Regions from separate parts of the Desulfitobacterium elongatum genome, predicted to be linked through region 1. Evidence: riboswitches for the same ligand, from Rfam matches in the RefSeq annotation. Region 1 holds a riboswitch; each other region holds the start of a gene.
What was found. Region 1 has a riboswitch for cyclic di-GMP ahead of ACZ42W_RS10540 (chemotaxis protein CheW). Riboswitches for the same ligand answer to the same signal wherever they lie in the genome.
Positions count from the first base shown of each region.

Region 1 (8,054 bases):
GAGCCATTCAGCCCTCCTGTTTTGATGGAACGGATTAACTTGGGTTAAGTTAATCTTGGGTTCGCTGTTTTTGTTCCTTCTTAGTTTCCCCTAATCGTTCTATTTGAGGCTCATTCATCCCTTGTTTAATATTTTGAAAATGTTGTTCCACCTCGGGATATTTATCTGCTAAAACTTTTCTTCTTGCTTCATTTTTGCTCAAAAAGAACGCCTCCTTATTTTTTCTAACTTATTACCCTAATAGTATTTCCTGATTTACTGTAATGATGTTTGGGATTTTTAAATAAAGAATCTTCCATTTTGTTCCTGAAAAACGTTTGAAAAAGCTGAAGTTGATGGGGGCGGTTTAGTTTTGGTATTACTGAAAATAGCTGAGAAACAGTGGCGATTTGCCTTGTTTCTCAGCTATTAATCTTTGACCTCTGATTGTATAGGTTGGGAGCCGATTTTGAGTCATGATAAACTCAATTGTAGGTTTCCTTATGCGCTAATTTTCTGACCATGAACAGGAGTAGGTGCTGCCTTCTTGATAATATTAAGCGGTTTACCAAGTGGCAAGATATCACGGCCATAGAAATTCTTAAAAAATATAGCCCCTGAAGTATAGAAACCAACTAGTGAGATAATAAATTCGGACCAACCAGCTAGTTTAGCAAACACAGTGACAGGCCCCATGTTAAATGATACTGCAGCAAGAGAGAAAAATAGCACATCAATTAGAACTAACATTACTACAAAAGGAACGTTCACTTCAAAAGAAGCTACAGTAATAAAAAGAGAAAAAATAAGGTACCCAACAAATACTACTCCTAACATCTTAGGGTCAACTGCAGCTTTCATGCCTGCGCCAAACATGCCGTTCATAGTTGCCCATGAAAGAGCCATACCTACCCAAAAAAAACCATAAGCACCGAGAACTGTTCCGCCGAAAACGTTGCCCTTTTTAAAGTCAATGTTTGCAGCCATAATTTGAACAATACCACCTAGTAATGCTGCCCAAACAAAAAGCAAACCGGTTGCTTTAGGATCGGTAAAGCCCAATTTGGCAGATGAAGCTACGAAACATACCATAGATAAACCTAAAACGCCAAACGCTGTTGGATCTGCGCCAGTATAACTGATTTTTACTTCTTGAATATTCATTTGCAAGAACCCCCTATTAATTATTGCGTTAAAATTATTAATGAATAAGTATTTAGCAATTATATGATCTTCGTACACCCCCTTTAAAAAAGTTAAATCCAATTTGATTTAATTCTATTGCAAATGATACCATAGAACCAATTATATTTATATAGAAAATTTAAAATATTTTCAATATTATAAATAGTGATATATATTACAAAATACTAGAACTCAGACTCGGAACATTCCAATTACGGCTCAGTTGCAAAAAAGGGCTCTGTTGCAAAAAAACAACTAAATAATGTAAACAGAATATGGTGAAAATGTTCTTTAAATATAACTTCTATCCAACATTCATGACACAAGGGGCACGTTTAATTAACTCCATTTCTTCTAATGGAGTCATTCGACCTGCTTAGTTTTTTCTAAGCATGTGCATGGTTTCAATCCCGGGAATTGAGGGAGCAGTTTGCTTGAAGAAATCGTAAAGTGTCAGGGTGCCATGCGGGTTAAGTGCTAAGATATTTCGGATTAAATGCGACAACCATCTTGACAGTTACCGATTTATATAAAGGCGAAATTTCTGGGGATACGATGCTTTAAGAATTTGATGAACAGATATTTAATGCGTTGGTTGAGAAGATAGAAATTCTCTCACCAACGCATTTTGTTCTTGAGTTGAAGAGTGGTTCCCTATAATTGCTTAGCAATACTGTTTAACTCTTCTGCCATTGAAGTTATTTCTTCTATGCTCGCTGTTATCTCTTCTGTAGTGGCCGCTTGTTCCTGACTTGAATGTAAGGAACTTTCACTCTTTTCGCTTACTATAGTTACGTTAGCTTTAATACTATCTGTCAGTTTCTTGATTTTTGGAACTGTGCTCTTCGACTGTTCGGATAGTTTCCGGATTTCTTCTGCAACAACCCCAAAACCTCTACCAGCATCTCCAGCCCTAGCGGCTTCAATAGCAGCGTTCAATCCAAGCATTTTCGTCTCATCCGCAATTTCCTTAATAAATACTGACACTTCATTAATTTCGTCTGAAAGACTAATTATTTCTTTGATGTCTTTGTTAAGTTCCTGCTCATTTGTATATATTTGTGTTGCTGAGGCAGCTAATTGCTCTAATGCAGCAGAAATTCCTGAGAGACCGTTATCTAGATTTTCGGTCATATCACGCAACTGAGCTGCTGTCTTTTTTGGTATAACCATCCCAAAAGTATCCACAACTTCATTTTCATTGTCTTCATCAAACAAGGGGTAACTTGCAACTAAAAGCGGTAGTCCATACTTACTGGCATCAACCTCTTCAACAACCATCTGTTTTGTTTGGATAGTTCTGAAGGGAATATCACCTGCTTTTATTTCATTACCAACTTCGTTAACTGGCAAATTAAGTAGTTTAGAAGACTGTTTGTGTATATACTTCTGTAAGTCAGTCATATACAATATAACACCTTCTGGAAACATCTCTACCAAAATTGGGGCAAACTTATCAAATGCAGCAGTAATAGGATGTAATCTAGGGTTTAAAGTAGAAAAAGCTCCTATAGCATTGCCAGCTTCATCAACTATAGGTATGGAATTTATTGATAACCTTATTCCAAAAACAGATCCCGGGACTTTATCATTTAATACCTTATTTTGAGAAGCGGCCAAAACAGCACTGGTGTGACCACTCATAGTATTACCGACACTTAAGACATTTATATCAAAAACATCAGAGGGATTTTTCCAAATTATTTTATCTCCTTCTGTAATTAAATACATGGGTCTATTCTTTACTAAATTTGCTTGTATTTCTGCAAATGTTTTTAAACTATTTAATTCGTTTAATGAAATCATAAAATATAACTCCCTTTCATCATTAACTAAAAAATCTCATTTTTAAATTTCAAAGCATTAAGTAATAGAATTAATCGTTGGTCTATTTTAGCAATACCTTGGACACTATTTCCTCCAATGGTAGCAATTTCTGTACTAAGCTTTTCAATCACTTGTTCGTCAATTTTGACTACCTCAGAAACATCGTCAACAATAATTCCTAAATTGATTCCTTCTAAATCAAGTATTAGCAGCCTATGATCAATACTTTCTCTCGATTGCGAAAAGCCGAATTTTTTCTTAAGGTCAATGACCGGAATTACTTTACCTCGTAAATTAATAACTCCTTCCATAAATGCAGGCGTGTTGGGAATTTTCGTAATTTGTGGTATTCGAATAATTTCCTTTGTATAAGAAATATCAATTCCATATTCTTCTTCCCCTAAAGTGAAAACAATGAGTTGATCAATATCCAATGAAGTGCCTCCTTCTCTTTGTTTAAGGTATCTTTGTTTTTAAAAACGACTCTTTTCCTATAAAAAAGCGACAAAAAAAACGTTCGATAGCTTGGCAACCATCAGCATAACCTGGAAGGCCCATAGCTTTGCGTCCTTGGCTTTAGCCAAGTTTGCTATTGTCACCGTTATAATTAAACATATAAGAATATAAGAATATGTCTTATATTTTAAGAATAATTGCTATAACTCTTTTCTAACAGCATAAAAAATAAACTTAGGGAGGGTGAGGGCAATACGGTCAACTTTGTGAATTCCTACATTTATTAGAGCATTGGCCAATTTATAGGTTGCGATATTAGCCTCCTGGTAAGTTATTATCCGGTCCAAAAAGTATATATAAGGTCGATCAGGATGCCTTTTTACTCTGCAACTCTAGCTACCCTCCCCAATGAGGTAAGATACTCGTGAGAGCCCTTATATTCATACTATTGTCATGAGAAAATCAAAGACCATTGCTTTAGTATCTTTACACATTTCAAACGTTTATATTCCATTGCATTTTCTATGCCAAAGAAAAATAGCCCATTTTTGGCTGATCCCTGAGATGGGTGGGACAGGAATCATCATATGTGAGAACTTTGTGTCCCATTTTAAACCTTAGATAGTTTCGAGATGTTAGCTCTATAAGTTAACTATTTTAATTTAATGCTCAGATAAGAAATACTAGCAATGATAGTATTGGCTCAGTTGCAAAAAAATGTTTAAATAAGTGTCAAACCTTAGCCCGATGAACCCGTGCTAAGGTTTGACCTAAAACATTGAAACATTGAAACTTATTTATCACTTCCAATGGAAATATTTTTACTATTCAATTAACTATTAATCTAGAGGACAAAGAAGCAGCAGAAAATCTTACTTATTGCCATCACTTTAATGGCATAAATTAACGTTTTAGAATTCTGCCTTTTGCAGAAACTAAATTTAGATTTAATGTAAAGGAGATTAAAACATGGCAACCTTAGATAAAAGCAACAATACAAAATTCGTACCACCAGGAAATAATCCTAAACCAGGAATAATAACACCAAAGTCAAAAGTAATAGCGGAAAAAACGGATATCGTAACTAATTGAAAATACAGATCCTTATCATGATTGATTATTTAACATCTCACAGGACGGCTTTGGCTGTCCTGTTTTTTGGCTCTGTTGCAAAAAAAGATAATAATAATATAAACGGCATAAATGGTAAAGACCAGCACTTGTACAATGATATTGAACATGGTAAATTTCAGGTGCTGAATGAAACTGAGTGTCTTGAAGAAACAAAAATGCTGATTGAAAATATCGAGCTTAATAACCTACATTTTACAAGTGACCATGCTTCCAATTATGTGCCTATTGAGGGTACTTTAAAAGCAGATAAGGAAAAACTTATTGGTCTTATTGATGAGGCATTGCAAGGTAGATTACAAACTCGGAGCGAGAGGCATAGAGGACTTTAAAACTAATGCGAATTAGTTAATATCAGTTTATCAAGAGAAAATGAGCATTCGCCCATCTAGTTACACCGACCGCCCTCCCCAAAAGCGAAGCAGGTTTTTGGGGAGGGCGGCCTATTATTATATTATGTTCTATTTGGAGGAAAATGAAAACTAATTATCCACTTCATCTTGTAGTTTATGGAATTATCTGATGCATATTACACAGTGGAGCAAGTGTAAGTGGAACAGATCTTCCTGCTAGAATAAAGGATAAATCAATTATCCCTTTGACAAAAGTTTGCCCCATAAGAACAACTCCCAAGAGACCGTTGCATCAAAATCACCCGTTCGAAACTGGATAAGCATTACTATTAGATGCACTGGTAGATGCACTGGTAGATGCACTGGAAAAGCAGTCAGTATCCACGGAATAAGAGCAATTCTACTTAATGGGTCAACTTTGCCAAACATTAAAAAAATGCTTGAGTAAATATTAATAAGCCTATTATCATGTTTCCCAATGCAGGATCTGCCCATTTATATTCCATAGTTTCAACCTCCATTTAAACTTTAATCTAATTCAGAGATCCAGATTCACCCTTTATAAATCAACAATGATGTTATATTCTTTCAGCTTTCTATACATAGTAGATCTTCCAATTCCTTATATATCGGCGGCAATTGTTACACGGTTATTTAGCAAAGACAAGGCCTTTTCAATTGCGACCTTTTCCCATCTATGCACGGATTGCTTATTGTGTAGCATATGAAACCATTGAAAAAGCCTTACCTGGATTTAAGGCGTTGATCGAGGAAGTAATGGCTCAGGGATAAGAAAAAGAAGAATCAGATTAAGAAAGCTATAACGACAATTTAATGACAAAGGCTTACTCTAATCATCAAGAATCGAGTAAACCTTGTTTATAATAATTTAAATGTGTTATTTTACCCTGACTTAGTTATTTGTTTTTTTGTTCTTTTGTTTGCTCTGGATTATCTTCAAGAGGGGCTTTGCATTTTACACATTCTTTTTTTATTGCGGGGTTTAAAGTTCCGCAAGCAGGACACTTTTTTGCCTTGCCTGTTGAGGGGGGACGAAAACACATATCAATATCACCTCCTTTCCCGTGAGTCTGCATTTTCATTTTTAAAAGAATACAGGTTATCGTTAACACATCCTGTAAGGATATTTTCAATGTGCAAAAATTCTAAGAGGATTAGTTAGGACGCGCTAAACTAAGCTACATCCGTTTGAGTAAATATTATCCTTATATGTTTATAAAAGGTTTACCCATAGGAAGGACTAATTTTTGAAGAGTAGAGTTCACAGTAGTAGCTATTCCAGAGTAAACTAACCATAACCCGATGATCATTATTCCACAAACGCCAATGAATCCGAGAACTGGAGGAAAACCAAAATTGGCAAGCCCTATACATATGAAACCAATTCCAGCAGCCCAAACCGCTAAAGCAGCCAATTTACTTTGGAAACAAGCAAGAAACCCGACAAAAAGTAATATAACTCCACCAACTATATAGGCCATTCCATCAACGGTATAGCCGCCCATGATCATTCCTTGGGGTACAGATTTTCCCGCTAAGACAAAGGATAAATCAATGAGCCCTTTCACAAAATTCTGACCCATAAGAACAACTCCTAATAAACCGTTGCATGTACCACCAACAAGATCACCCATCCGTAATTGGATAACGACTACTATCAGAAGTACAGGAAAGGCTGTCAGTATCCATGGAACGATAGCAATTCTAGCAAGGGGATCAACTAGACCATACATTAAGAATGTTTGAGAAAATATTAATAATCCTATTACCAAGTTTCCCAATGCTGATGGATCTGCCCAATTTTTTTCCATAAATAAACCTCCTCTAAATATTTTCTAATATTTTGTAGTTTGTGATTGCCAATGTGCACCAAGCAATTGTATGAATCGAGTCATAATAATAAAATAGGAGTCCGGATAGATAACCTGGACATTTTTGTTGGAAAGAGCGTAATCACAGCATCATCTGGCGGGGGAGTGTTGCGCAAACAATTCCTGACGATGCCATCATCTGGAGGAATCTTGGATTTTCCACATGCGTTTGCACACAACATCCCACTACGTAAACATTCTACGACGATGTAAACAGGGTCAGGCAGTTCGCTTCCGCATTTCTTACATTTATTATCCACAGCTTTTGAACGGAAAGTATAAGTTCCGCATTCACTGCAATAGAGTGGCATTACCATTGGTGGTTTACATTTGCCGCAAAAAGGTCTGCAAACACCGCAGTTCATAATGTCCTCCTTAATACAACAATTCTTCAGATTTGATTCAAGGGACTGTGTTAAAAACAAGAGACTATTTTTAACACAGTCTTTCTCAGCAATTACTCACAAAATATCCAGTCATCCGTTTCGATTAACGAAATAACCAAGGCTGGTATCAAATCATTAATTTTCAACAGCGTAGAGTTATTCTTTTTTTGCTGTCAAATCAGCGCCGCATTTTCTGCATATCTTTGTACCCTGAGGATTAAGTTTATTACATTCAGGACATCTTACGGGCACAGTTGTATTTAATGGAACTTCCGGCATAATGATCTCTCCTTTTAATTACCTTTTTAATCTGAGCTGAGAGAAGAAAACTACTAATTTATCTAGGGGTTACACTTTTATTCCAAGGGAAGGCCAAGCCAACTGACCGGGCCTTCAAGTCCATTAGAACCCGTTACTTAACAGTAAACAATACCATTTTAGTCTTAGCGGTAGCTTTTGCTGCAAGTTCCTCAATTGGCCCGTAAGTCATAACATTGGATTGGCAATGTTGTACGCAAGACGGAAGTTTACCGGCTGTTACCCGATCTCCACAAAGGTTACAAAGCTCAGTAGGTGCTGGAATATATCTCCATTCATATTTACCTGTTTCTAATTTACGAGGACCATCTTCAAGGAGTTTAATCCCAAATTGTCCTGTGGGTAAGTTTAGTTCCTTTTTGCATGCTACTTCACAGGTATGACAGCCTGTACAAAATTCATAGTCAATTAAAAGACCGAACTTACTTGACATAACCAAAACCTCCCTTTTTCGTGACCTGTTCTGTAGGCAGTACTTTACTGTTTTCTTCGGTAGCTTTATAAATTTTGCAAATCGTACATTTGTA
Region 1 covers NZ_AP038772.1:2,232,537-2,240,590, forward strand. The annotation lists gene ACZ42W_RS10525 (hypothetical protein) at 50-202, opposite strand; gene ACZ42W_RS10530 (acetate uptake transporter) at 481-1,143, opposite strand; gene ACZ42W_RS10535 (methyl-accepting chemotaxis protein) at 1,819-2,970, opposite strand; gene ACZ42W_RS10540 (chemotaxis protein CheW) at 2,997-3,425, opposite strand; cyclic di-GMP riboswitch class I at 3,508-3,592, opposite strand; gene ACZ42W_RS10545 (hypothetical protein) at 3,648-3,794, opposite strand; gene ACZ42W_RS10550 (hypothetical protein) at 4,417-4,539, shown strand; gene ACZ42W_RS10555 (hypothetical protein) at 4,557-4,910, shown strand; gene ACZ42W_RS10560 (hypothetical protein) at 6,158-6,763, opposite strand; gene ACZ42W_RS10565 (hypothetical protein) at 6,844-7,188, opposite strand; gene ACZ42W_RS10570 (zinc-ribbon domain-containing protein) at 7,366-7,488, opposite strand; gene ACZ42W_RS10575 (4Fe-4S dicluster domain-containing protein) at 7,622-7,960, opposite strand; gene ACZ42W_RS10580 (molybdopterin-dependent oxidoreductase) at 7,950-8,054, opposite strand, start outside.

Region 2 (8,054 bases), 1.8 Mb from region 1:
TAAACCTTGAGCTGACAAAGCAATTTGCTCCATCGAAGCTGTTTGTTCCTCGACTCCAGCGGATACTGCTTGAGCTTGGGATGCTGTCTCCTTACTAGTTATATCAACCTGTTCAACCGAAGTTACTATCTGTTGAGTGCCACTCGCTATTTGTTGAATCGTAGCCGATATTTCTTCCATTTGTGCTGAGACATTCTCTACAAGTTTAGCAATTTCACTAAATGACTGTCCAGCAAAATTGACGACCTCAATTCCTTCCTTTACATTTTTGACCTCATCTTCCATCGCAGTCACTGCCAAACCAATGTTACTATGATTTTGATTGATGAGAGCTGCAATTTGCGTTGTGGCTTCACGTGATTGTTCCGCTAGTTTTCGAACTTCCTCTGCAACAACCGCAAATCCTCTGCCATGTTCACCAGCCCTTGCGGCTTCAATTGCCGCATTAAGAGCGAGCAAATTAGTTTGGTCTGCGATACCAGTAATGAATTGGACTATATTACCAATTTCCTCTGAACTCGTTGATAGCTCAGTTATTCTATGATGTACCATATCCGTTCCTTCACTTATGCTATTCATTTGTCGGGCTACTCTATCTAAGGCATTTTGTCCAGCTTGAGTTGTCGTTAGCGTCTTCGCCATGGAATCTGTAATCTCGCTACCACTCGCGGCAGCTTCCTGAGTACTCGCAGATATTTGTTCTATAGCAGATGATGTTTTGTGAACCACACCCGCTTGTTTTTCAGTTCCCTGTGCCACCATTTCTATAGATGCCGCTATTTGATTGGCCGCTTGAGTACTTTCTTCAGTAATGGCATTGAGCTCTTCAGATGAGGCAGCTACCTGTTCAGAGGACTGGGCAACGTGCTTAACGAGTGCATGTAAATTTCCCTTCATTAGATTGAAGCTCGTAGCTAACTGACCTACTTCATCGTGATCTTTAATTATGACATCTACAACTGATAAATCTCCAGTTGCGACTCGTTCAACACTCGCCAAAACCTTCTTGATAGAATTAGCAATCAAATTAGCAATCAAGTATCCTATAATAAGACCTAATAAGGTAGCTACGATGGGTAAAGCACTAATTATTCTATTAGCCACTGCATTATCAAGATTATTTTCAGCATTAACCTCATCCGCATGCTTTACATTAAAATCAGCAAGTTCTTCCAACATGACATTTATAGTGTCGAGATGAGATTGAGCATTATTAGCAAAATATTCGTAAGCCCCTTTTGGGTCACCTTGATTTATATCAATAGCTTTTTGTCTTTCCGCCCTATACGTGACAAATTCTTTTTCTATCTTAGACACTCTTTCTTTTTCATAAGAGTCAGTAGCAAGTTCCAGGTAAGAACTATAACTTTTATCAAAGTTGCCTGACCTTCTTTTCATCTCGTTTTGTAGATTCTGTTGAGTAGCTTTATCCTGTGTCAGAAGATAATGAAAGAATGCTGACTCGCCGGCTCTAGACTGTGCCCGTGCATCATTTATATACTCTACTGACATTAAGGAATTTGAGTACATAGCATTTAATTGAGCATTTGCTTTGGTATTATAATAATAACCAACAAATCCGACTGTTCCTATGAACAAAGCCATTAGGACAACGAGCGATAATATCTTCGTCCTTATTTTCCAGTTTCTGAACCAATTCATTTACAAATTCCCCCTCTTATTAATTCGCAAAAATAAAAAGCCGCCATAAATCAAGCATCATGACGGCAAATTTCTATAACTCACTTTGTAACCCAGCAATTGTTAGCCTTACTGGACGACCTATAGCTTTTCGTCCCTGACCTTCACCAAGTTTGCCTTTATCATTATATCCATATTCGAATCTTAGTGTCAGAAAATAGAAATACCTTGTATAATACTTCAAAAATTTACAACATGCACTAAATTTAGTTAAATCATAACACTACAGGTTATATTTTTCAACATATTTATATAACTATTAGTTTATGAGTTATTTGTTAATATACCCTTACAATTATTGTGAGGAGTGATAAGAATGATAAAAATCAATAATATAGTTAGTAAGAACATTAGATATTTCAGAAAACTTAAAGGACTAACCCAAGAAATGCTTGCAGAGAAGGTCGAAGTAAGTACGGTTTATATTAGCTATATAGAGCGTGGAACAAAAGTCCCATCACTAGATTTATTAGGAAAGATTGCCGATGCTCTGGTAATTGATCCCGCCTTATTTCTAATTCAAGATAATGATTTAAAGAACTTAGAAATAAAAAGACTTGTATGCACATTAAGCAATTTGGATAAATCATCATTTCTATTTATCAGTGACGTGATTAATGCATTTTTGAAAATGAAAAATTCAAAGCTATGACTTATGAAATCTTTTTTAATATCAATGGCTTAAACTTTTAGTGTCATCGTCATTTCATTCGCCAAGCATCGGCTCTAATTCTCCATAGAATGAACTATAACGGGATCGACCTCTATAAGGCCAATCCCGTTATAGTTTGTGAGATAGAGTTCACTTAATGGTTACCGCTAATTCCGGAAAAACGACCGCACGTACCTCTGGGACTTCCACGCCCTGAAACTCCATTTCTTCAAGACCCATTGTTCATATTCACGACTAAGATTATAATAGATTAAATCAGATTAAGCCTAAGGAGGAAAACTAAGATACAAAAGAAAACCTTCTTCTTAATAATCCTTAGTTTTATATTGATATTCAACCTCGTTTCTTGTTCCCAAAAGTCTCAATCCATGCAAATTCCTGAAAACGCTAATCCAACTGCAACATCAAGCCAGGAGTCTAAAGAAGAATCTGATAGCACAGCGGCTGTTGAACCTAAACCGATAAAAGCTGAAGACAATAAGGAATCAAGAATAGAGAAGCAAGTTGATGCTTTTAAACCAGAAGAAAATCAAAGAGCTGTTGATCTATATGAGAAAGGCTTAAATCTATACTATGACCGCAAGTTCACGGAAGCCCTGGACCTTTTTAATCAGGCCCTGGCCATTGATCCTAAAAATTATCAAGCACTTAATGCTAAAGGAGCAACTTATGCGTTTCAGGGTCGATACAGTGAGGGAATTTCATTGATCCAAACAGCGATTCAAATCAAGCCAGAGTTTGTCTATGCACATTTCAACTTGGGTTTAGCCTATGAGCTTGCAGGGAATTATGATAAGTCGATCGAAGCGTATAAAGAAGCACTCAAGCTAGATGAGAAGGATGTTTGGAGTTATTATGGAATCGCAAGTATTTACGGACGCAAAGGAGATGTCGAGAAGGTCATTGAATGGCTTCGCCCGGCTATTGCCCTTGAACCTGAAGTCAAAGCAGTAGCTCGTGAAGAAAAGGATTTCAACCCAGTAAAAGGCGATCCTCAGTTCCTGTCATTGATTAAATAGTCCTGAAGCTTAGCTTCTCTAGATCAACCCAGCTGAAGCAATGAACTTTATCGCCTCTTCCGAGGTTGCATCTACTTCTTTCACATATTCTTTAGGGACAAGGATTAAATTTCCTGCCCACTGCATGGATTGCATTAGATAAACAGATACATATCCTTCTGGGATGAAACGATTATTTCCCTCGTTGGTGACAAAGCCCAGGAGCTTTACGGGTACATTTGGCAATTCGACAATCGCCAAATGTGAAAATCCTTTCTTATCTCCTGATAATGAATTAATGGTATCCTTAATAATTCCGTAAATATTTTTGATGACAGGAAGTCTAGCAAAAAGAGTTTCGACCAATTTTAGGAGTTGACTGGTAATCCAGTTCGATGCTAAGAGCCCCACCAAAAAGATGAGAGCCAGTGTAACTATCGCTCCTAGGCCAGGAAAGTAGAGCCCGACAGATTCCAGCAGCCCTTTAAAAACACCATCCATGATTTGATAAATTTTGTAGAGTATATATAACGTGATGACCACCGGGGCCAACGCAATGGCCCCTTTCAAAAATATACCAATGATCTTTTTCATAATTTGCCTCCCATTATTAAACTTACATTTTTTGGTTGATGAAATGACTTTGAACCATTATAACACTAGCTTAGACGCCTGCCCAGTAAGCTTCTGAGGGCGGGCTTAATCACCCTAAGATCCGCTCGTACAAGGCATTTGAATATTGTTCTAATATGTACATTCTCTCCACATATCTACAAATTGAAAATTTTATAAAATACATACAATTGTTGACTAAGATATAAATATTAGGTATAATGACTTAAACTCGTTAGTTTTTGTGGATGGAAACCTTCTCGATTGCCTGAGGCTTTGGGGAGCAAGGACACTTCCCATGCAACGGGTCAAATAAAATCTTGGAGGTTTTTTTCAAATGTTTGCAGACAAAGTGTTAACCTGTAAAGACTGTGGAGCTGAATTTGTATTCTCTGCTTCCGAGCAAGAATTCTATGCAGAAAAAGGCTTTACTAACGAGCCTGGCCGTTGCCCTTCTTGCCGTTCTGCAAGAAAAGCTCAAAGCCGTAACAACGGTTATTCTTCCCGTCCACAACGCGAAATGTTCCCAGCTGTTTGCTCTTCCTGCGGAAAAGAAACAACTGTTCCTTTCCAACCGACAGGCGACAAGCCGGTATATTGCCGCGATTGCTACACACCACGCAAACGGAATAACTGGTAAGATTTAATTTGATTTGCAAAAGAACCTTTAGGGAGAAATCCTTAAGGGTTCTTTTTTCGTATTAGCTTCTCGCACAGGACGAAAGCCGATTGTGCGAGAAGCTAATACTCTAGTGAATAGCTCTTTTCTTAAGGTTTCCGCCCATGACATCATGCACATCGTTAATCGTCACGAAAGCATTTTCGTCGACCTCTTGGATTATCCCTTTAAGTTTAGCCACCTCTAGTCGGGTCACCACAGCATAGAGAACACCCTTCATTTCCCCTGAATATCCCCCTTTTCCTCTGAGGTGAGTTACCCCTCGACCCAACCGGGCCATCAGGATTTCCGCGATCTCATCCTGTTTCTCTGTAATGATGAAAACTGCCTTTGACTCATCAAGTCCTTCTATCGTTATATCGATAACCTTATAGGCGATAAAGTAAGCAATTAACGAATACATCGCCCGATCCCAACCAAAAACCAACCCTGCACTACTTAAGATGAATATATTAAAAAACATTACAATCTCTCCAACAGAGAAACTTGTTCGTTTTGAGATGACGATCGCCACTATTTCTGTACCATCAAGAGAGCCACCATATCGAACAACAAGGCCAACTCCAATCCCAAGAAGAATTCCTCCAAAGACTGTCGCCAACAATGTATCTTGAGTTAAGCCGGGAACGGGATGAAGAACACTGACGCCTATCGAAAGCATTGTAATTGAGAACAAAGTGGAAATTACAAAAGTCTTTCCAATTTGCTTATAACCAATCAACAAAAACGGCAAATTCAGCAAGAAGATGAACACACCCAAAGGCACCTTCGTGAGATAACTTGCCATAATGGATATTCCGGTAACTCCTCCATCAATGATCAGATTAGGAACAAGGAAAATCTCAAGTGCAATCGATGCCAACCAAGCACCCATAAAGAGAAAGCAATACTTTTTAATTAAGTTTAAAATCCTATTTTTCCGTTTGACCATAATATTCCTCCCCATCATGTATTAGCTCATATCTATTTAATATATATTGATAACCAGACAAGACTCTGCCTGGCAAATTCGATAACATCCTAATTATCCTGTTATAATGGTATTCTTAATCTAAATAATGCCCTACTTGCAAGAATACTAAACAAAGGGTATCATATCATTAATTGTGTAAAAGAGGACAAACAGTGAGGTTAATTGTATGACTACCTTCCGCGAATATACAGGAAGTTCCTTTGGACATAAAGTAAATAAATCAGCCCGCCTGATAACACAACGACTGGGTCGGAACTTCAAAGAGAATAATTTCGATATTACCACGGAACAGTGGAGAATCCTTCTTTACCTTTGGCGAGAGGATGGGCAAACTCAAAACAGCTTAGCCGAATCCACAGGTAAAGATGAACCCAGTGTCTCTCGTATTATCAATACGATGGAAAAACATGATCTCGTTCAAAGAACCAGACACCCTCACGATCGGCGAACAAATCTTATCTACCTCACTGAAGCCGGAAAAAATCTTAAAGAGGGTCTTATGTCCATGGGACGAAAGACAAATACTCAAACGACCGAGGGAATTGATCTCGAAGAATTAGCGATCTGTATTCGTGTACTGGATAAAGTGATTAAAAATCTTTCTTAATAACCAACGTGAAGTCACTTCACTCAATAGAGTTTAAAAAAGGGTTGACATAAAAAGCAAATCACTTTCTATGTCAACCCTCTCATTTTGTCAAGGTTTATTTCCTAATATCATACTCTTCGACAAACTTATAAACCTCAAGTACATCAAGGGCTGAGAGACTGGTATCAAGAATTCCTGCACTGCTACCAAAGATATACCCTCCACCAGATAATGCTTTCTTTAGGAGTTCATCGGCTTTACTCGTACTACCGGAGTTAAACCATCCCAGATCATAGCCACCCATCAAGCACAGGTCGCTTCCAGCAACCTCACGTACTCTTTTTATATCCATTACAGGCTCTAACGAATGAATGCCATCAAAACTAAGCTCCTTCAAGTCTTTTAGTACTTGGAGGATATTTCCATCCGAATGAAAAAAAATCGGAACTTTGTCCCTGCTTGATTTTGAGTCATATCGAGATAACGAACGAACTAATTCCTCGAGATAAGGAAAAAATAATTCTCGCATCGTTTGCGGAGAAATGTAAAGTCCTTGGTTATAGGCGATATCATCTGCGATAAGGATTCCATGAGCTCCGGATTTCAACGCTGCCTGCCCTAACTTCAAACTATTAGAAATAACCTCTTCTGCAAGACGAGCTAACTTTTCTTTGTCTCTCACCGTATTCATTAAAAACGAGGTAAAGTCGGGATAACGGTGCGACACTCCTTGAAAGGGCCCATCAATAAGCGCAAAAAGAAAAAAGTCAGTTTGTTCTTTCCACTGCTCTAACTCTTTCCAGACCTCTTCATCGCTCCCCCTCTTCGGGGTGAACACTAGGGCATCTAGCCCTAAAAGCTCACAGGCCTTAATTCTTGCTTCTAAATCAACCTCTCGAGTGTCCTGATTTGTTATCTGCAACAGCTTTGTAATCAACCCAGGCTCTAGATAAAATTCTCCCTTTGGAATTTTATCTAGAGCCTCTCCCCGAATCGCTGCTAAGATTCTCTCAATCTTCGTCATTTTTCCTCCAGCTAAACAAGGAAATAATAAGAACTACTCACTTTAATTCGTGTAGAACTTCCTAAAACCTTTTTTGGAGTAAAACTTTTTTAGCAAATCTTTTTAAGTCCAATGATTACATTTGTATTTGTATCTGTATCAGATGATTAACGCACATAATTATTAGGGTTTACAGTATCTCCGTTTATAATAACCTCGAAATGTAAATGGGGACCTGTAACACGCCCAGTCGCTCCGACGAGACCAATGGTTTGGCCTTTTGAGACGGTCTGACCCGCCTTAACAAGTAATTTTGAAGAATGTGCATAGCGCGTTTGAATTCCGTTCCCATGATCGATAACAATACAGTTCCCATAATTCCCATTCCATCCTGCACTGATCACAGTCCCTGCTCCCGCAGCAACATAAGGATCACCAACAGAACCAGCATAATCAATCCCGGTATGGAACTCTCTACCACGATACCCGTAATACGAATTGATTCTTGTCCTCAAAGGTGCGCTTAGTCCGGAAGACTGACCACTTCCTCGAGAAGCGCTCGCCACTTGAATTGTTTTAGGTCCTTTAGTAACGACTTGGGTAACAGCTTCCTTTAAGACCTTTTCATCCAAAATCGTTTTCGAGATGACTTTATCATTTTTCTTGACATAGGAATACTTGATTTCCTTTTCTCCATCATTTCCTGACTGGGTAACTTTTGATTGGCCACTAGCCAAAGTCGCATCCGTCTTTGTCACAACATCAAAAGGGATCGTTTCCTTATCAATCTTTGTCCCTTCACTCACGACGGTAAGGTAGGGCGAGA
Region 2 covers NZ_AP038772.1:4,021,595-4,029,648, forward strand. The annotation lists gene ACZ42W_RS19020 (methyl-accepting chemotaxis protein) at 1-1,662, opposite strand, end outside; cyclic di-GMP riboswitch class I at 1,746-1,829, opposite strand; gene ACZ42W_RS19025 (helix-turn-helix domain-containing protein) at 2,018-2,353, shown strand; gene ACZ42W_RS19030 (tetratricopeptide repeat protein) at 2,743-3,393, shown strand; gene ACZ42W_RS19035 (DUF502 domain-containing protein) at 3,412-3,966, opposite strand; gene ACZ42W_RS19040 (zinc-ribbon domain containing protein) at 4,322-4,624, shown strand; gene ACZ42W_RS19045 (YitT family protein) at 4,734-5,594, opposite strand; gene ACZ42W_RS19050 (MarR family winged helix-turn-helix transcriptional regulator) at 5,803-6,243, shown strand; gene ACZ42W_RS19055 (uroporphyrinogen decarboxylase family protein) at 6,341-7,249, opposite strand; gene ACZ42W_RS19060 (peptidoglycan DD-metalloendopeptidase family protein) at 7,396-8,054, opposite strand, start outside.
Region 2: linked by a shared signal. The riboswitch ahead of ACZ42W_RS19020 (methyl-accepting chemotaxis protein) and the one ahead of ACZ42W_RS10540 (chemotaxis protein CheW) in region 1 are both predicted to bind cyclic di-GMP.

Region 3 (8,054 bases), 460 kb from region 1:
ACGTCGTTCCCAGAGACTGGCCGAAAAAGGCATCCGTTATCTCGACTCAGGCTCAAGCGGTGGTCAAGAGGGAGCGAAGGCTGGACTCTGCCTGATGATTGGTGGAGCGAAAGAAGCCTTTGAACAAGCCGAGCCGCTCTTCAAAGCACTTTCTGAAGGCATGGGAGAGTACCTGTACGTAGGGCCTAGTGGCTCAGGACACTTCACAAAGATGGTCCATAACGCGATTGAATATGGAATGCTTCAGGCTATCGGAGAAGGTTTTGAACTTCTATATAACGGTCCCTACGATCTGGAACTTGATAAGATCGCTCATCTCTGGACGGAAGGAAGCATCATCCGAGGCTACTTGATGGAATTAACCGAGAAGGCCCTTCAAAAGGATAACACCTTAAATGAAATTACAGGTGAAGTAGGCGGCGGAAGCACCGGAAGTTGGGCCATTGAAGAAGCGTGGAAATTCGGAGTACCCTTTGAAACGATTGCTATGTCCTTTGCAGCTCGACTACGTTCCCGCCAAGAAGACACCTTCGCAGGAAAAGTCGTTGCGGCTCTACGGAATGAGTTTGGTGGGCATGCAGTGGTCGAAAAGGAATAATGAGGAAAGATGCCCGTTCGGGTATCTTTTTTCATATATGATAAGCGTTACGAACGGTACTTGTAAGTTATGCTTTGCAAGAGGGACTTGCAAGTGGAGTTACGATACAGACGCTCGGAAATACGCTCGCAAAGCAAACTAAGGGCTAAACTGCTTCTTGCAAGCTGCGGGGTACCCGCCTAAATTCGCTCCTGCTCGATAGGCGGCGTGTCACATCCTTGTGACCCGCCCCGCTATCTGGGGTGCAGTTTAGCCCAAGTTTGCTAACTGCTCGCGAAGAAACCTCGCATACTGTAATCGTAACTCACTTTGCAGAAGGCTTTTGTGATGCTTCGTAGAAGGACTTGAGCAGGCTTTACAGGATGATTGAGCTCATTCGTAGAAAGCCTCAGCAAAGTCAAGACTTGAGAGAAGCTCGAGCAATAATCTGAAAAACTACCCAAGGATTATGTTTTACATTAGTGAGCGCCTTCTAAGCAAGCGGCTACCAATCTTCGCGAAAAGTTCGTAGCGGAGACGGGGTGGAAACATGGACGTTTCCAACCGGCTATGAGTCAGGAGACGATTTAGCCGGGAACCCGTCGGAGCGAGAAACTTGAGCGATTAGATTGGTCCGCGCAGCTTATAGAGCGAACGGTGTAAAACAAAATCCTGGAGACATCTATACAAGGAGACTTAAAATGAACGCACAGATCTATCGTACAGCAACCCTCGGCGTCGACATCGGCACCACCGGCTGCCGCAGTATCGTTTACAATGATCAAGCCGAGCTCGTCGCAAGCTCTGAAAAACTCTATCCCACGAATTCCCCAAAAACCGGCTGGGCAGAACAAGACCCCAGCGTTGTCATAAGCAAAGTAGAGGAATCAATTCAAGAAGCTGTGGCCCGTGCAAAAGTCGGGGGCTATGAAGTGATGCTAATCAGCTTTAGTGCCGTCAACCACGGGATAATCCCAATGCGAGGCGGACAGCCTTTAAGGCCATGCATCATCTGGGCGGATAATCGTAGTACTGGAATTATCGAAGCGTGGAAAGAGGAAGGGCTGAAAGAAGAGTTCTATCAAAGAACCTGTTGCCCACTTCACCCTATGTATCTTCCTGGAAAACTCGCCTGGCTCAGACAGTTTGAACCGAGTGTCTTTGGAGAAACTGAGCGTTTTATCTCCTTAAAAGAGCTACTTTTTTACCGCTGGTTTGGTAAATACGTAGTCGATACCTCAATTGCGACAAGCTCGGGACTTTATAATGTTCATCAGATGACTTGGGACGAAGAAATTTTAAGACGCATCGGAGTACGAGCAGATCAACTTTCTGAGATTGTGCCAACGACTACAGTGTTTGAAGGATTGAAAGAAGAAGTTTTAATAAAACTAGGTTTGGACTCGAAAGTCAAAGTGGTCATCGGAGCGGGGGACGGGGTACTCTCCAGTTTAGGTGCTGGAGCGATTGACCCAGGTGAGGTTACGGTTATGATCGGAACGAGTGGAGCTGCACGGATTACGGTGGATAAACCCACTTTAGATCGATTGGGACGGACGTGGTGTTATTATCTGTCACCGAATGCTTGGGTTGTCGGTGGAGCAATTAACAATGCTGGACTCACGTTACAATGGGTACGCCAGAATTGGCTACATGGAATTAGTTTTGAAGAAGTTGAAAAACTTGCAGCTACTACGCGAACTGGATCAGATGGACTGATGCTTATGCCCTTTCTGACGGGTGAGCGCTCTCCAAATTGGAATTCCGATATCCGAGCAGCATTAATAGGGCTAGACTTTGCTCATGGACCAGGACATTTTGCTCGGGCTGCTATGGAAGGAGTGGCTTACAGGATTAGAAGCGTTTACGAACCGATTCAGGAGATGGCTGGAAAAGTGACTTCACTTCGGATTGGCGGGGGATTTATGGCTTCTCCAACGTGGGTACAGATTGTAGCAGACGTCCTAAATCAACCACTTGAAGCGCTCGGTGAGCCGCAAGGATCGGCTTTTGGAGCTGTTCTTCTTGCCTGGCTATCTTTAGGGAAAATCTCTGCTTTGAGCGAAAGTAGGCGTTTTATGAAGGTGGACCGTGTAATCAAGCCTCAAAAGGCACAGGTAGAATTATATAATTCAGAGTACATAAAGTACAAAGAACTCTATGATAAAATCTACGTTAGCTTGTAAGCTGCTTTAGAGAAAAGCCTTTAAAGATATCGCAGCAAAGGCAAATCTATATCTAATCTTCTTATTACGACACATTTCGCTAAAGGTGTATGGTATTCTGTTACAAGTTGGTTAAACAACCAAGTTGTAACAGAATTTTTTTAATTTAATAGGCAAATCCACTGAAAGGTGGAGACGCAAAGCTATGGGTCTAAGGCTATAGAGCTATGATTGCCAAGTTGCTGATTATGAGCAGAATTATAATTATGTTTTTAGCTTTTCTCCCAAATAGGAGAAAAGCTTTTTTTTATTTATTAAAAAGAAAGAGATTTGGAGGAAAGAAATGTTTGGGAAGTTCAATAAGAAGGTAATTAGTGTGCTACTGATGACTTGTTTTCTCTGGAATACCATATATTTAGATTTTGCCTTAGCAGGGAATTCCATTAGTACAAATGGTGAAAAAGGAAAATATTATGGTAATCCTTGCCCTTAAAGGAGAAAGTAAAAGATGTTTCCCTTGCTAAAGGGAAAACAGAAAAGCCTAAAAAGCTTCCACAAGTTAGTCAAAAGAAAAAACCTCACGAATTAAGTATTGCCAAAGGGAAAGAAATCATCGAGAAAAGAACTGAAAATAGCAAGACCTTTAAAAATGATCAAGGACAAAAAACCTTTCTCTATCTTAACAAAATTCATTTCAAAGATGCATCAGGGGCCTTACTTGACATTGACAACACTTTAGTGCCTGTGAAGGGCAATAATCTAACCTCGAAGACAGAGGCAAAGGGCGATTTAGTAGCCGAACAAGGTAAAAATCGATCAAAGAATGAAGCAGACAGCGAAGCAAGTGATAAAGCAAACATTAAAGGTGAAAATGTGAGTTCGGTCTATGAAAATAAAGCAAATGATTATAAGGTGCGTTTTCCAGCAATTATAAACAAGGAATTGCCGATTCAGGTCGAAAAGGGCGATGTTACCCTTAATCTTATTCCGTTAGAAGGGGATTACAGCCAAAGCGCAATTAACGAGAATGCTATTCTCTACAATGATGTCTTTGATGGAATTGATGTCCAATATACCGTTCTCAACACGAAAGTCAAAGAAGATATTATCCTTAATAATTACGTGGATAAAAACACGTTTAGCTTTGCAGTGGACACATCTGGTTTAGAGTTGAGGGAAGAGAGTGGATCAATATTCGGCTATGAAAAGGGCAGTACTACACCATCATGGGTGTTGTCTGCACCGTACATGATCGATGGCAATGGAGTAATTTCGGGTAAGGTCGAAATTCAGCTTGATAAAAATCTTTTTACTAAAGATCAGATTATAATCACAGCTGATAAAGAGTGGTTGGAAGCACCAGAACGCGCATATCCTGTCAAAATTGATCCTTCAATTACGCTTGGAAGCGAACAGCTTCAGGATACTACCGTGGAACAAGGTTCTCCAAACGTTTATACAGATAATCCTTATTCCTATATCGGCTATGATGATGGAATCAAAAGTGGTAATATAGCAAATTTTATTGAAGCTCATTTAAGGACTCGGACGTTCCTCAAATTCAATCTTCCAAATATTGGTGAGGACCAAGAAGTCAAATCTGCTTCCCTCCAAATGTACAAATATACCAGCTGGAGCAATACCTCTAGGGCTATCGAACTTCAACGTATAAAACAACCTTTCTCCATCTCGGGACTAACCTGGAATAACCAGCCTCAGGAAACCCAGTATGAGACGGAGACGACGATTGATGGCTCTGTAGGGTATGTGGGTTGGGATATGACTCAGCTGATGAAGGATTGGTATAGCGGAGCGCCCAATAATGGAGTTGTCCTGCGGTATACCTATGAGACCGAGCAGGCAGAGGTTTTTGCCTCAGCAGATAACACCTCTTTTCCAACTCCCTATGTCGAAATCACGTATGAGGATAGCGAAGAGATCGACTCGGATATGCCCTTGATTAGACCTGAAATTAATCTACGCCCATATGCCGCAGCGAGCAATGATGGGTTGCTTCAATTTATCGGCTTGACCGCAGATGGGATGGCAAAGCCACACACCATTTTGGAATACATGACTGTTCCTGATAATAGTGACGGCTTTGCTGGCAGTGTCGAACCGGATGGGAATTATGTCTATCCGGACTTTAATCCCGAAGATATCCCGGGGCTTGAGGAACTGATTTCGAATGGAGGCTCCTTCAATCAATATGCAACGAAAGAGAGTAACTGGCAAACAGAATTTTGGCCCACTCCAGAGAGGGACAAGCTCTTCCGCATTGAAGCCACCTCCTATGATGAAGAAGGAAATCCCAGCGAAACTGGTACCAGTGATAGCTTCCAGAGCTACCTTGTTCAGGGGAAGGACCTGCTTCCCAGGGTCATGCAATTTTACGGAATTAGTAACCGATCTCAGTTTTTAAAAGATAACAATATGAAAGATGATGCTCTCATGGAGAATAACGTCATCTTCATTCGTAATCCCCAACAAAATCAAGGGAAAGCCTATACAGCACCCGGCCCCTTAACAGATAAAGAAAAGAAACGCCTTGATGATCTTCTGATTGGACGGGCAAAACACTGTGTATTTGGGTTCGAACCCATAAACCTGAACACCGGGAATTTCTATTACACCGCTACGGATCTCGCCCTTTCTGAATGGGGTGGAGAATTTAAGATTGACAGAACGTATAACGCACTATCCGATCCAATCCAGGGATTATTCGGCAAGCGGTGGAGTTCTGAGCTCAACAAGTATATTGCCTTTATGGCCGATGGCTCAATTGCTTATGTTCGTGAGGACGGAAGTGCCATCTACTTTGACAAAAATTCGGACGGCAGCTATAAAGCTCCGATTGGACAGTACTATACTCTGACAAAGATTCAAAATGGATACAAAATCGAACAAAAAGACGGTACTGTGTATACTTTCTCCAAATCAGGATTAATGAAGACCATTGAGGATAAGAACGGAAATCGGACCACTCTGACCTATGATGAGTATGATTACCTTACCTCCCTGATGACTCCGTCAGGTAAGGTATTCCCAATTGTTCAAGATTCAGAAGGGCGGATTGTCTCTATCGGATTGCCCAACGGAAGTTTCCTTGGTTATGCTTATGATGAAAAGGGGAACCTAATCTCCTTCCAGGATGCAAACGGAGATGAAACCACTTATCAATACGATGACAAGGGACGTATGACATCGTTCTATGATCCGAATGGGAACCAAGTGATTAAGAATATTTATGATGATCAGGATCGAATCATTGAACAAGAAGATGCGAACGGGAAAACGATATTCATTAAATATTTTAACGGATATAACGAAACCACGGATAATAACGGGAATAAAACGGTTTATCACTTCGATTCCCAATATCGTATTACAAAAATTGTTCGACCCGATAGTAAGACCGAAGAATATTCCTATGATACAAAGAATAATGTCAAAACGTTTAAAGATGCTCTAGGAAAAGTCACAACGTATGACTATGACACACAAGGGAATCGCATTGAAGAGACGCGCTGGGATGGAGTATCCAAGACCTATGCCTATGATTCGTATGGAAACTTAAAGTCTGCTCGGGACTTTAACGGACAAACTACAACAATGTCTTATGATGGGAAAGGGAATTTACTGTCGCTTAAGCGCCCGGATGGGAGCTCTTTTGAGTATACCTATGATTCTCATGGGCAAGTTTTAACCACGAAAGATCCAGATGGTAATATTTCAGTCAATGAATACGACGGAGCTCATATTTCAAAAATCAAAGATCCTAAAGGGAACGTCTATCAGTATTACTATAATTACTTGGGACTTCCGGTGACGGTGGTGGATCCAGCAGGAAAAATAACCCGCTTGGCTTATAGACCATCAGGAGAGCCTTTAAACACTCAACTCCCCGACAATAGCATAAGACGATATATTTATGACCCGAATGGAAATAATACGTCAATTATAGATGGTAATAAAAATACGACCCTATTAAATTATGATCCCTTGAATCGTTTAGTTTCGGTTGAAGATGCGCTGGGTCATGTTACCTCCTTTATCTATGACCCCAATGGGAATAAGATTGAAGAAAAAGACCCTAAAAGCTATACCTTGAAATACGAGTACAATCCCCTCAATCAACTGGAAAAAGTCATAGACCAAGATAACGGGATCACACTTTATGAGCGGGATGCCTATGGAAATATTACATCTGTCACAGATCCTAATGGCAATAAAACGTCTTACTTCTATAATTATAAAGTGAACAAACCCGAGAAGATTACTTCCACCCTCGGGCAAATTACAACCCATACTTACGATAATGAAGGGAATTTGCTCAAAACCGTTTTCCCGGATGGAACGGTTAAGGAGTATAAGTATGACGAGCTTTACCGGGTTGAGGAATTAACAGATCCAACCGGAGTCAAGACGTATACGACCTATAACGCCCTCAACCAAGCCACGCAGATTCGGGATAGTTTGGGACGCGTCTACGCGTATGACTATGATGCCAATGGGAATATCCTGACAACACGAGATCCCTTAGGGTATGAAGTTCATTATACCTACGATTTGCACAACCTTCCTGTCACTATTATGAACGAAGAAGGAGAAACCACAACCTACAAATATAACAGCATAGAGAAACTGGAAGAAGTTATCAATGCCAATGGACAGAAGCAAGTATTTGAGTATGATAAAGCCGGAAACAGGGTTAAAGCCACAGATGCTAGAGGGTACTCTACTGAATATTTCTATGATCCTTTGAATCAGTTAACAGCCGTAAAGGATGCCCTGGATAATATCCTTCAATACCAATATGATCCTTCCGGACGTTTACAGAATCAGATTGATGCTTTAGGGAACAAGACGACATTTGATTATAACGGCAGGGGGTTGTCGATTCGCGTTCAGGATGCTCAGGGAAAAGCCGTACAGATGAAGTACGATTCCAATGGAAACAACACTGAGATATTAGACCCCAGCGGCGCAAGCCAGATCTATAGTTATGACAAGGGGAACCGCCTTGTTAAGATCACTGATTCGATGGGGCTGACAACCCAGTATTCGTACGACATCATGGGCCGAAAGATATCGGAAGAAGACAATGCAGGAAATCAATTCGGTTATCTCTATGATAAGTGGGGGCGGCTTATTGAGGGAAAAGATGTTATAGGTCGCTTGACGAAGTACACCTATGATTTGACAGGAAATCTTTTATCTCAAACCGAACCCGATGGTAATACCACGTCTTTCGAATATGATCTGAAAGACAGGCTTACACGAATTACGGATCCTGAAGGGAAAGCGACAAG
Region 3 covers NZ_AP038772.1:1,777,072-1,785,125, forward strand. The annotation lists gene gnd (phosphogluconate dehydrogenase (NAD(+)-dependent, decarboxylating)) at 1-598, shown strand, start outside; gene ACZ42W_RS08460 (gluconokinase) at 1,279-2,763, shown strand; cyclic di-GMP riboswitch class I at 2,905-2,989, shown strand; gene ACZ42W_RS08465 (DNRLRE domain-containing protein) at 3,226-8,054, shown strand, end outside.
Region 3: linked by a shared signal. The riboswitch ahead of ACZ42W_RS08465 (DNRLRE domain-containing protein) and the one ahead of ACZ42W_RS10540 (chemotaxis protein CheW) in region 1 are both predicted to bind cyclic di-GMP.